3 regions of the Pseudobacillus badius genome follow, and region 3 is predicted to be linked to each of the others. Evidence: riboswitches for the same ligand, from Rfam matches in the RefSeq annotation. Region 3 holds a riboswitch; each other region holds the start of a gene.
What was found. Region 3 has a riboswitch for S-adenosylmethionine ahead of B1A98_RS17895 (methylthioribulose 1-phosphate dehydratase). Riboswitches for the same ligand answer to the same signal wherever they lie in the genome.

Region 1 (3,273 bases), on a different contig from region 3:
CATAAAAGGTGTAATAATATAGATACCGTTAAACAGCTTGGCAGCTGTATCGATCAATTCTTTCGCAATCGTCACGCCTTCTCGTGCAGCGGCTTCCTTATCATGCTCATATGCTTTCATTCTGGCCAGCGTTTCTTCTGAGAGCTTGATGCCGGGCACTTCATGATGAAGGAATTCAGCGTTTCTTGAGCTTGTCAGCGGCATGATGCCAAGAAAAATCGGTGTTGGCAAATGCTTCGTCGCTTCATATATTTCAACAATCTTTTCTTTAGTAAAGACGGGCTGGGTAATGAAATAATCAGCTCCGCACGCGATTTTTTTCTCCAAGCGCTTGACAGCCCGGTCCAGTATACGCACATTCGGGTTAAAGGCCGCGGCAACTGAGAAGTTCGCTTTTTGTTTCAGCGGCTTTCCTGAAAACGAAATGCCTTCGTTCAACTGTTTAATCAATTGAATGAGTTCCATGCTGGATACATCATAGACAGAGGTTGCCCCCGGGAAATCGCCAACTTTTGTGGGGTCTCCAGTGATCGCAAGGACGTCGTGCAGCCCAAGAGCGTGAAGCCCCATGAGATGGGATTGCAAACCAATCAGATTCCGGTCTCGGCAGGTGATATGGACAAGCGGACGGATGTGGTGCTGTACCTTCAGCAAAGAACCCATCGCTAAATTGCTCACGCGCGGAGAGGCAAGAGAATTATCTGCCATTGTAATAGCAGCCATGCCTGTTTGCTGCAATGCCTTAGCTCCTTTAATATAAGCAGCTGTATCTAAATGCTTGGGCGTATCAAGCTCCACAATAATCGTCCGTTCTTTTTTGACCTGTTCATGGAGCGGCGGTACAACCAAAGGGGCAGGTTCTTTGATGACAATCGGTTTTTGGGCAATGACTTTTTTCTCGGTAATCGGCGCGAGGCCAGTGAGTGCTTTTTTGGCTGCTTCGATGTGTTTGGGCGTGGTTCCGCAGCAGCCGCCAATGAGCCGGACTCCTTCATTGCGCAGTTGAACAGCAGCCTGGCCAAAGTAGTCGGCTTCAGACTCATAGACGACCCGTCCGTCTTCGACATCAAGAAGGCCTGCGTTAGGGTAGGCGGATAAAAAGGCTTTTTCAGGAAGCGTCACCTCTTCAAGTGCCTGGATGGTGTGGTAAGGGCCAAGGCGGCAGTTGACGCCTACAATGTCTGCCCCTAAGGATTCCAGTTGCTTGAAAGCTTCGTTTAATGAAAGTCTGTTTTGCAAAATGCCGGGTTCATGCATAGACACTTGGGAAACGATTGGCAAGTCCGTGACCTTGCGCAGCAATTGCAAAACAGTGGTTAACTCTTCAAAATCATAATAGGTTTCCAGCAGGAGACCATCGGGGGATTCTTGTAAAATCGCCTCTGCTTGCTGCTGAAAAGCTGATTTTATCTCAGAAAGAGAGGCGCTGCTTTTTCGAATGCCTCTTATGCCGCCGATCGTTCCTAACACAAACCGCTGCTCAGGTGCGGCTGCTTGCTTGGCAATGCGCACGGCCGCTTTGTTCAGTTCCTCTGTACGGTTTTCCATCCCGTATCTGGCAAGCTTCAAGGCATTGGCGCTATAGGTGTTAGTTTGAATAATATCTGCGCCGGCTTGTATATAGTCAAGGTGAATTTTTTCAATAATTTCGGGTTTTTCCACGTTGAGTTCCTCATAACAGAAATCAATGCCGTAGGAATAGAGGAGGGTGCCCATGGCACCGTCAGCTGTCAGCACTTCGGTTTGCAGTCTATCTAATAATTTCATGCTGTCCATCCTTTCTGGATTTTCCTTTAATCATAAGAAAAAGCCTTCTTAATAAAATTAAGAAGGCTTTACATTGGAAATGTTTGATCCTTCTTATCTTCCAAACTGACAAAGCAGTTTGCTGGATTTAGCACCTCGGCCCGCTAACGGCTGGTTGCTGAAGCGTCATAGGGCCAGACCCCTCGGCTTCTCTTGATAAGAAATAAGTTGATATGCAATTAGTAAAAGAATTGAACATATCATATCTTTTTCGCTGAAATTAGTCAATAGAAAATTTTGAATATTCTATAGGGATTGTTGGATAAACGATGGAAAGGATATACTTTTAAAAGGCAACCAGGTTATTAGACTCATTGTCTAATAAGAAGATTAGATAAAGGAGGAGTCAAGTTGAATCAGCTTCGTTATTCATTATTCATTTTAGCGGGGGCCTGCAGCTATGGAGTCCAAGCCTCTGTTGTAAAGCTGGCAACCAATGCAGGCTACCAGGCGAGCCAGATGACAGGCTCGCAATATCTTTTTGGCCTTCTTTTGCTGCTCATTCCTTTCTTGCTGACGACCCGCATTTCATTGACATTCAAGCAAGTAGCTGCGCTGCTTGGACTGGGAGTGCTGTTAAGCTTAACAGGTGTGTTCTACGCAACGAGCATTCAAGATCTTTCGGCTTCTATTGCCATTGTTCTGCTTTTTCAATTCACCTGGATGGGGATTTTCATTGAATCCTTATACTTGAAAGCTCTTCCATCTGGTGCAAAGATCGTTTCAGCTCTGCTGTTGTGGGCAGGCACTCTTCTTGCCGCTGGAATATCTTCAGAAGGGATGGACTGGACCGGCCACACAAAAGGGATTGCTTCCGGCTTTTTGGCGGCCTTGACGTTTGCTTTATTCCTTTTCTTCAGCGGAAAGGCAGGAAAAGAAGTACCGGCTATTCAAAAAAGCTTTATTATTTCTGCCGGCGGGCTGTTGACGGCTTTTTTATTTGTGTCGCCGGCTTTTATCACGGACGGCACGTTAACTGGCGGCTTATGGAAGTACGGGGTGCTTGTCGGACTGCTCGGAGTGCTCGTGCCCGTTATTCTGTTTGCGCTCGGCACGCCGCACGTTGAACCGGGGATGGCAACGATTCTTGGCGCGGCAGAGCTGCCAGCAGCTATGATCGGGGCGATGTTCATCGTTGGTGAACACCTGACGTTTGGGCAAGCAGCCGGCATTACGCTCATCTTAATTGGCATTGCTGTACCCCAATTCATCAGCAATAGAAGGATAGGGCCCAAGCACCTGTACAGCGGCTGATTTCTTCAAGTTGTCACAAAGCAGAAAACCGAACAATGGTATACTGTCAGTAAATATGATGTACAGGGCGGTAAATAGATGAATAAACAATTATGGCAGAAAGCAAAAGACTTTATTACGGTATGTTACCGGGAATTAGATAAGCCCGCTGAAGAAGTGAACAGGCGGTTGAATGGGGTAAAAGAGGAAATTGAGAGAACCGGAAGTTATACA
Region 2 (3,273 bases), on a different contig from region 3:
CGAATTTATGGCGGTTGTGCAACAATTTGGTTTGAAAAGAATATTCACTGCTCATCATTCTCACCCCTTCATTTTCTTAAAAGCTTGCGTTAAATCTGCTATTAAATCTGCCGGATGCTCAATTCCAACCGAAAAGCGGAGCAGCCGATTGCACACGCCGTTTTGAACACGAACCTCTTCAGGCACATCCATATGGGTCTGTGTTGCCGGATAGGTAATAAAGCTCTCCACTCCTCCAAGGCTTTCAGCGAACGAAATCAGGCGCAAATTCGCCAAGAAGCTATTGACCCATGTTTCCGACGCCAGCCGAAACGACAGCATTCCTCCTCGCCCTGGATATAAAACATCGGTTACTTCAGGACAACATCGCAGAAACTCTGAAATTTGCTTCGCATTTTCTTCATGCTGTCTCATGCGCAAACTTAGCGTTTTCATGCCCCGCATAAGAAGCCAGGAATCGAGAGGAGCCAATACCGCGCCAGCCGCATTTTGCATTTCCGCTACAGCAAGCGCGAGCCTCTCTCCTTTCACAGCAATCAAGCCAGCCAGGACGTCATTATGCCCTCCCAAATATTTGGTTGCGCTATGAATGACAATATCGGCTCCCTGAGTGAGCGGGCGCTGCAAAAAAGGAGTATAGAACGTGTTATCGACAATCAGCAGCAAATCATGTTCTTTGGCTAAGTTAGCCGCAGCCTCGAGATCTGCCTCCTGCATGAGCGGATTCGTCGGCGTTTCTAAGAAGAGAACCTTCGTTTTATCTGTGATTTTCTTTTTTGTTTCGTTTATATCTTGAAAGCTGTCGTAAAGGAACGACAATCCGAACTTTCTCCAGCCTCTTTCAAACAGGCGGTACGTGCCGCCATATAAATCAGCGGAAACAATCCACTCCTCTCCGGGTTCTGAGAGCGCCAAAAGTGTTTGAATGGCAGCCATCCCAGAGGAAAAAGCAAAACCCGCATCCCCGCCTTCCAAATCAGCAATGGCTTTTTCCAGGGTTTGGCGCGTCGGGTTTCCTGTACGAATATAATCATAACCAGTAGAACGGCCGATGCCTTCATGACGATAAGCGGTAGAAAAGTAAACAGGGACGTTCACCGTTCCTGTTACGGATTCACTTCTATTTCCAATTTGCGCCAGCAATGTTTCGATGTGTGTATGCGACATTTCCCTCTCTCCTTTATATAAAAAAATAAAAAGCCTTCTTAAAGAAGAAGGCTTTTCATGATCTTCCTCTCATCTTCCGGGATCACTCCCGCTGGAATTAGCACCTTGACTTTATATAGCCGGTTGCTGAAGCATCTTCGGGCCAGTCCCTCCGCTTCTCTTGATAAGAACTTATAAAATTTTGATTTTTTTAAATGTACAGTAAAATGATCGAAATGGCAAGGGTTTTTCTAATTATTTATTTTTGAGCAAACTGTTGATCGATCAGTGCTGAAAAATCAGGCTGCTCCTTTAAAAACTTTAAGTCGTAAGAAGAATTGGCAAATTCCTGAACTACTTTCTCATTAACATCAGCTGTATACGTGATTCTTTGCCAAGCATTGTCCACTACGTCCTTCGCTAAATCCTGCTTTGTATCCCTTTTAATTGCTGCTATTGTCAGCTTTTTCGCCTCTTCCGGATGTTCATTAATAAACTTGATCGCTTTCTGGTGGGCATCTACAATTTCTTGTACAAGCTCCGGGTCTTCCTTTATTAGTTTGCCGCTTGTGGCCAGCACGGAATTAGGCAACGTTTTGCCGAAGGAAATTTCATTGCTGTCCACGATGACTTTAGCCCCTGCTTCTTTCACGAGCAGCGTCCCCCAAGGTTCAGGAACAGCCGCTATATCAACTCTTCCAGATTCAAACAATCCTGCATATTGGGCCGGCTTGCCTGTTGTATGCTTCAGCGTGCCGCCGATGCGATTCGATTCAATGCCGAAGTCCTTGATAAATGTTTCCATCTGAACGTCGTGCGTGCAGCCGACTCCCGGCGTAATAAATGTTTTGCCGGCAAAGTCTTTGACTGAATGAATGCCGCTTCCTTTGCGGGCAACGATGGTAGTGCCCCCTGAAGAGCTGCCAGCAACAATTTTAACATCGGCTCCGTTCGTAAAGTTATTCATCACTGGACCGGGTCCCACGAGCCCTGCTTGAACATCGCCTGTTTTCAGCGCCACCATAAAAGCCCCGCCATCCGGGAATGATTTATATTCCACATTGACTTCCTTGCCGAGCGCTTCCTCGTAATAGCCCTTTTCCCTGGCAATCATAGCCGGTACATGGTCAAGGTTTGGAAAATAACCGATCACAACTTTCTTTTTCTCTCCGCTTTTTCCTTCTTCTGCAGCATTGCAGCCGGATAACACACCAGCTAACAACAGCATCATCAAGCTAAAGTAGCCAAGCTTCTTTTTCATCATTTCTCCCTCACTCGCCTAAAGTATTAATTCGTTTCCAATCCCCAGCGGCGCATCACATTCTTCTCCACTCTTTGGAAAAATGCATAATCGACGATGCTGCCGATGATGCCAATTAAAATCATGACAGCGATCACCAGACTCATATCTCCAAAATCAGAGGCATACTTCAATGTATAGCCGAGTCCCGGTCCTGTACTTAAAATCTCAGCGGCCATCAGCGCGCGCCAGGCAAATGCCCAAGCCAGCCGCACACCTGTCACAGCATAAGGAATAGCCGCCGGAAAAATAACCCTGACAAATAAATCGATTCCCCGCGAGCCCATTGTTTGCGCTGCCCGAATATAAAGAGGAGCCACACTTTTAATGCCCATCCGCATATTAATAGTCATAACGAGCGTGCCTCCGAGAACAACAATAAAAATAACCGATTTTTCATTCAAGCCAAACCACATAATAGCAAGCGGCAGCCAGACAATGCTTGGTACGCTTTGAAGCGCCAATATAAGCGAGCCCAGCGTTTCATCAGCTGTTTTTGATTTCGCCAGCAAAATGCCCAGGCCCACGCCGAGCGCCAAAGAAATCAGCAAGCCGATAAACAAGCGCTGGAAGCTGGCTGCTAAATCAAAAATTAATGTTCTATCGGCAAACCCGCGAACAAGCGCCTGCCAAACATCTGTCGGCTTTGGCATGACATCCGGGGTCCAGCCGCCGGCCCGCACAATTCCTTCCCAGGCAATTAATAAGACGGCGAAGAAGATAAGTTGTTTAATGATTCGCTGCATAAGCTAGTTCCTCTTTCACTACTTTGTCTATTTCATTTTTCAACAGCAAACTGATTTTCTTTTCAAGCTGAATAACTTCCT
Region 3 (3,273 bases):
GATATTGCTGAGAGGCGAGGCTATCAAGCATGGGATGTGATTTCATTAGCCGATCACACGCCTAATCTAGAAGAGCTATTAACAAACTTCCAGCGTGAGCATCACCATACAGATGATGAAGTGCGCTTTATTGCAAGCGGCCATGGCGTCTTCGTTATTCAAGGCAAGGACGGCCGGTTTTTTGAGGTACACCTCAACCCTGGGGATCTTATTTCGGTTCCAGAAAGCGTCCGTCATTATTTTACATTGTCTGATGACCGCAAAGTGGTTGCTGTCCGGATTTTTGTCACTGAAGAGGGCTGGGTGCCGGTTTACTAAAAGAGCAGTGCCCGTCCAGCTTTAACGGCAGTCTGTGCAAATAGGCGAAAGGCAGATGGAGATTGACCAAATGGCAGAGGAGGACATTTTATGGGAGTAACAGCGACTTATCTGTTTCCGGCACATCCCGATCAGGAAAAGAGAGCGGAGCAATATGCTTTGGGCCTCACCGTCGGTTCCTGGACAGATATCCCGCATCTTGAGCGGCAGCAGCTGCAGAAAAATAAAGGAGAGGTTGTATCGGTAGAAAAGGGTGAAAAGAAGGATACGGTAAAAATCCATTATCCATCCGCCAATTTTTCTGCGGATCTTCCGGCAATCTTAACGACCGTTTATGGGAAGCTTTCTTTTTTCGAAGGTCATGAGCTGATTGATTTAACCTTTGATGAGGAACTGCTTCGGCAATTTCCCGGTCCGCGCTTTGGCGTGGAAGGTGTGAGGGAGCAGTTGAGCCTTTATGACCGTCCGTTGCTGATGGCTATTTTTAAGGGTGTGATAGGAAGGGATTTGTCCTTTTTCTCTGCTCAGTTGGAGGATTTGCTGGCAGGGGGCATTGATTTAATCAAGGATGACGAAATTCTTTTTGAAAACGAGCTGACACCTTTTGAGAAGAGAATCATCGCGGCCAAAGATATTATTAGACGCCATTATGAACATACAGGGCAAAAGGCTTTATATGCAGTGAATGTATCTGGGAGATCAAACGAGCTGCATGCGAAGGCCGAACGGGCGCAAGAGCTTGGCGCGAATGCTTTATTATTCAACGTTCACGCCTATGGCTTGGATACGCTGCAAGCGCTGCGCGAGAATGACAATATTCGCTTGCCGATTATGGCCCATTCGGCTTTATCGGGTGTACTGGCTGGACAGCCGGGCGGCTATTCTTATTCGTTGCTAGTGGGAAAACTGACACGCATGACAGGCGGGGACTTTTCGCTGTTTCCAAGCCCATATGGCAATGTAGCTATCCCATCTGCGGATGCCTTGGCGATTGGCCGCGCACTAACAGAAGAAAGTTATTTTCAGCAAGCCTTTTCTGTGCCTTCAGCAGGGATTCATCCAGGAATGGTGCCGCAGCTGTTGAAGGATTTTGGCAGCGAAAGTTTGGTGATCAACGCAGGAGGCGGGGTATTTGGGCATCCGGACGGACCGATCAACGGTGCGCAGGCTTTCCGGGCAGCTATTCATGCCGGTGTGAGAAATATTTCTTTGCCGGAAGCGGCTGAAATGTCTGAACCCTTAAAGAGAGCGATCGACCAATGGGGAATTGTAACGACTTCATAAAGCGGTTGTTTAGGCTGTCCAACAAGCGGGCGTTTGCCCGTCGTTTCAAAGTTATTTCATTTTTCACGCTTTTTTATAAAAAAGCTATTGACAGTCTAGAAAGATAGTGAAATAATCCTAGTTAACTTATAAGAATGATTAACTTAATAATGCGACCTTATCAAGAGCAGGTGGAGGGATGAGCCCTATGAAGCCCGGCAACCGACTTACATGTAAGCACGGTGCTAATTCTCACAGCAGCAATGCTGAAAGATAAGAAGTTGTTTTTTCGAAAACCTCTTCTTATCGAAGAGGTTTTTTGTATAGAAAGGCAGGTTGATGCAAAATGAGCATATTTATCACCCGTATTCATGAACTGGCAGAAATAAAAGCCGAGCTGGCTGAACGAGACTGGTTTATGGGCACTAGCGGCAATTTATCTATAAAGATTCAGAATAATCCGCTCCAGTTCCTTGTGACAGCCAGCGGAAAAGACAAGCGGAAGAGCACGAATGAAGATTTTTTGATTGTTGACAAAGACGGCAGGCCCGTCGGTGAAACCAATGTAAAGCCTTCAGCGGAAACGCTTCTTCATTGCGAAATCTATGAGCGATCAAACGCAGGCTGCAGCCTTCACGTTCATACGGTAGCTAATAATGTGGTCTCCGAGCTGTATGGCGATGAAGGAAAAGTAGTATTTAAAGGGCAGGAACTGATTAAAGCATTTGGCCGTTGGGAAGAAGACGCGGAGTGGGAAGTGCCGATCATTGATAACTATGCTGAGATTCCCAGGCTGGCAGCTGCGCTGGCCCCATATGTAAAGGCTGATCAAGGAGCGGTTCTGATCCGCAGCCATGGGATTACCGTCTGGGGAAAGGATGGCTTCGAGGCTAAAAAAGTACTTGAAGCATGTGAATTTCTATTTGAGTACCATCTGGCTCTTTTGCAAGCAAAGGCAAACTTACAGGCGATTAAGCAACTATAACACGCATTTATGATAAGGAATGGCGGGAAGGAATTTGCTTCAAAGAATGGAGCATACAGGAATGACGGTAAAGGATTTAGAGAGGTCGGTTTCCAGCTTCTAGGGCGCCTCGATCACCCAAATGGCAGCATAAAGATGGCTTTCATCGGAACAGAGGACAAAAACAGGACGAAAATTGAGCTGCTGGAAGGCTATCATGATTCACTGCCGGCAGAAGGAAAAGTACACCATTTAGCGTTAAAGGCGGAGAATGTAGAGGAAGAGACAGCAAGGCTGAAGGACGCTGGTGCCCGCTTCATTGAAACGGAAAGTACAGAGCTGCCGAACGGCGCCCGTTACCTATTCTTTGAAGGGCCGGACGGGAATAGCTCGAATTATTTGAAATCAATTAATTTACAGAAAATATTCAGGGGGAGTTTAGATGAGAAAATTATTTAAAAAGCTGGCTGTGTCCGGTTTAACCTTCACACTATTGTTGACCGGCTGTTCAGCGGGTGAAGAAGGAGCTTCATCATCCAGTGGAAAGACGCCGGGGAAAATTGAAAATGTACCCGAACGATTCGCAAACGGGGAAGAAGTGAAAGTAAAAGTAATCCGCAAAATTGGCGGTGATGACCATACCGCCCAGTTTTTAGCCGGAGCAAAAAAAGAGGGCGAGGAGCTCGGTTTTAAAGTGGATATTTTCACGGCCAACGGCGATACAGCAA

Region 1: linked by a shared signal. The riboswitch ahead of B1A98_RS14305 (bifunctional homocysteine S-methyltransferase/methylenetetrahydrofolate reductase) and the one ahead of B1A98_RS17895 (methylthioribulose 1-phosphate dehydratase) in region 3 are both predicted to bind S-adenosylmethionine.
Region 2: linked by a shared signal. The riboswitch ahead of B1A98_RS00945 (methionine biosynthesis PLP-dependent protein) and the one ahead of B1A98_RS17895 (methylthioribulose 1-phosphate dehydratase) in region 3 are both predicted to bind S-adenosylmethionine.

The regions. Positions count from the first base shown of each region.
Region 1 is NZ_MWMM01000009.1:70,363-73,635, forward strand. It holds gene B1A98_RS14305 (bifunctional homocysteine S-methyltransferase/methylenetetrahydrofolate reductase) at 1-1,767, opposite strand, end outside; SAM riboswitch class I at 1,858-1,969, opposite strand; gene B1A98_RS14310 (EamA family transporter) at 2,158-3,060, shown strand; gene B1A98_RS14315 (nitric oxide synthase oxygenase) at 3,139-3,273, shown strand, end outside.
Region 2 is NZ_MWMM01000001.1:190,767-194,039, reverse strand. It holds gene metC (cystathionine beta-lyase) at 1-55, opposite strand, end outside; gene B1A98_RS00945 (methionine biosynthesis PLP-dependent protein) at 61-1,167, opposite strand; SAM riboswitch class I at 1,234-1,337, opposite strand; gene B1A98_RS00940 (aliphatic sulfonate ABC transporter substrate-binding protein) at 1,406-2,407, opposite strand; gene B1A98_RS00935 (ABC transporter permease) at 2,434-3,192, opposite strand; gene B1A98_RS00930 (ABC transporter ATP-binding protein) at 3,176-3,273, opposite strand, start outside.
Region 3 is NZ_MWMM01000018.1:36,112-39,384, reverse strand. It holds gene B1A98_RS17905 (1,2-dihydroxy-3-keto-5-methylthiopentene dioxygenase) at 1-318, shown strand, start outside; gene B1A98_RS17900 (2,3-diketo-5-methylthiopentyl-1-phosphate enolase) at 409-1,602, shown strand; SAM riboswitch class I at 1,757-1,861, shown strand; gene B1A98_RS17895 (methylthioribulose 1-phosphate dehydratase) at 1,928-2,566, shown strand; gene B1A98_RS17890 (VOC family protein) at 2,702-3,004, shown strand; gene B1A98_RS17885 (sugar ABC transporter substrate-binding protein) at 2,988-3,273, shown strand, end outside.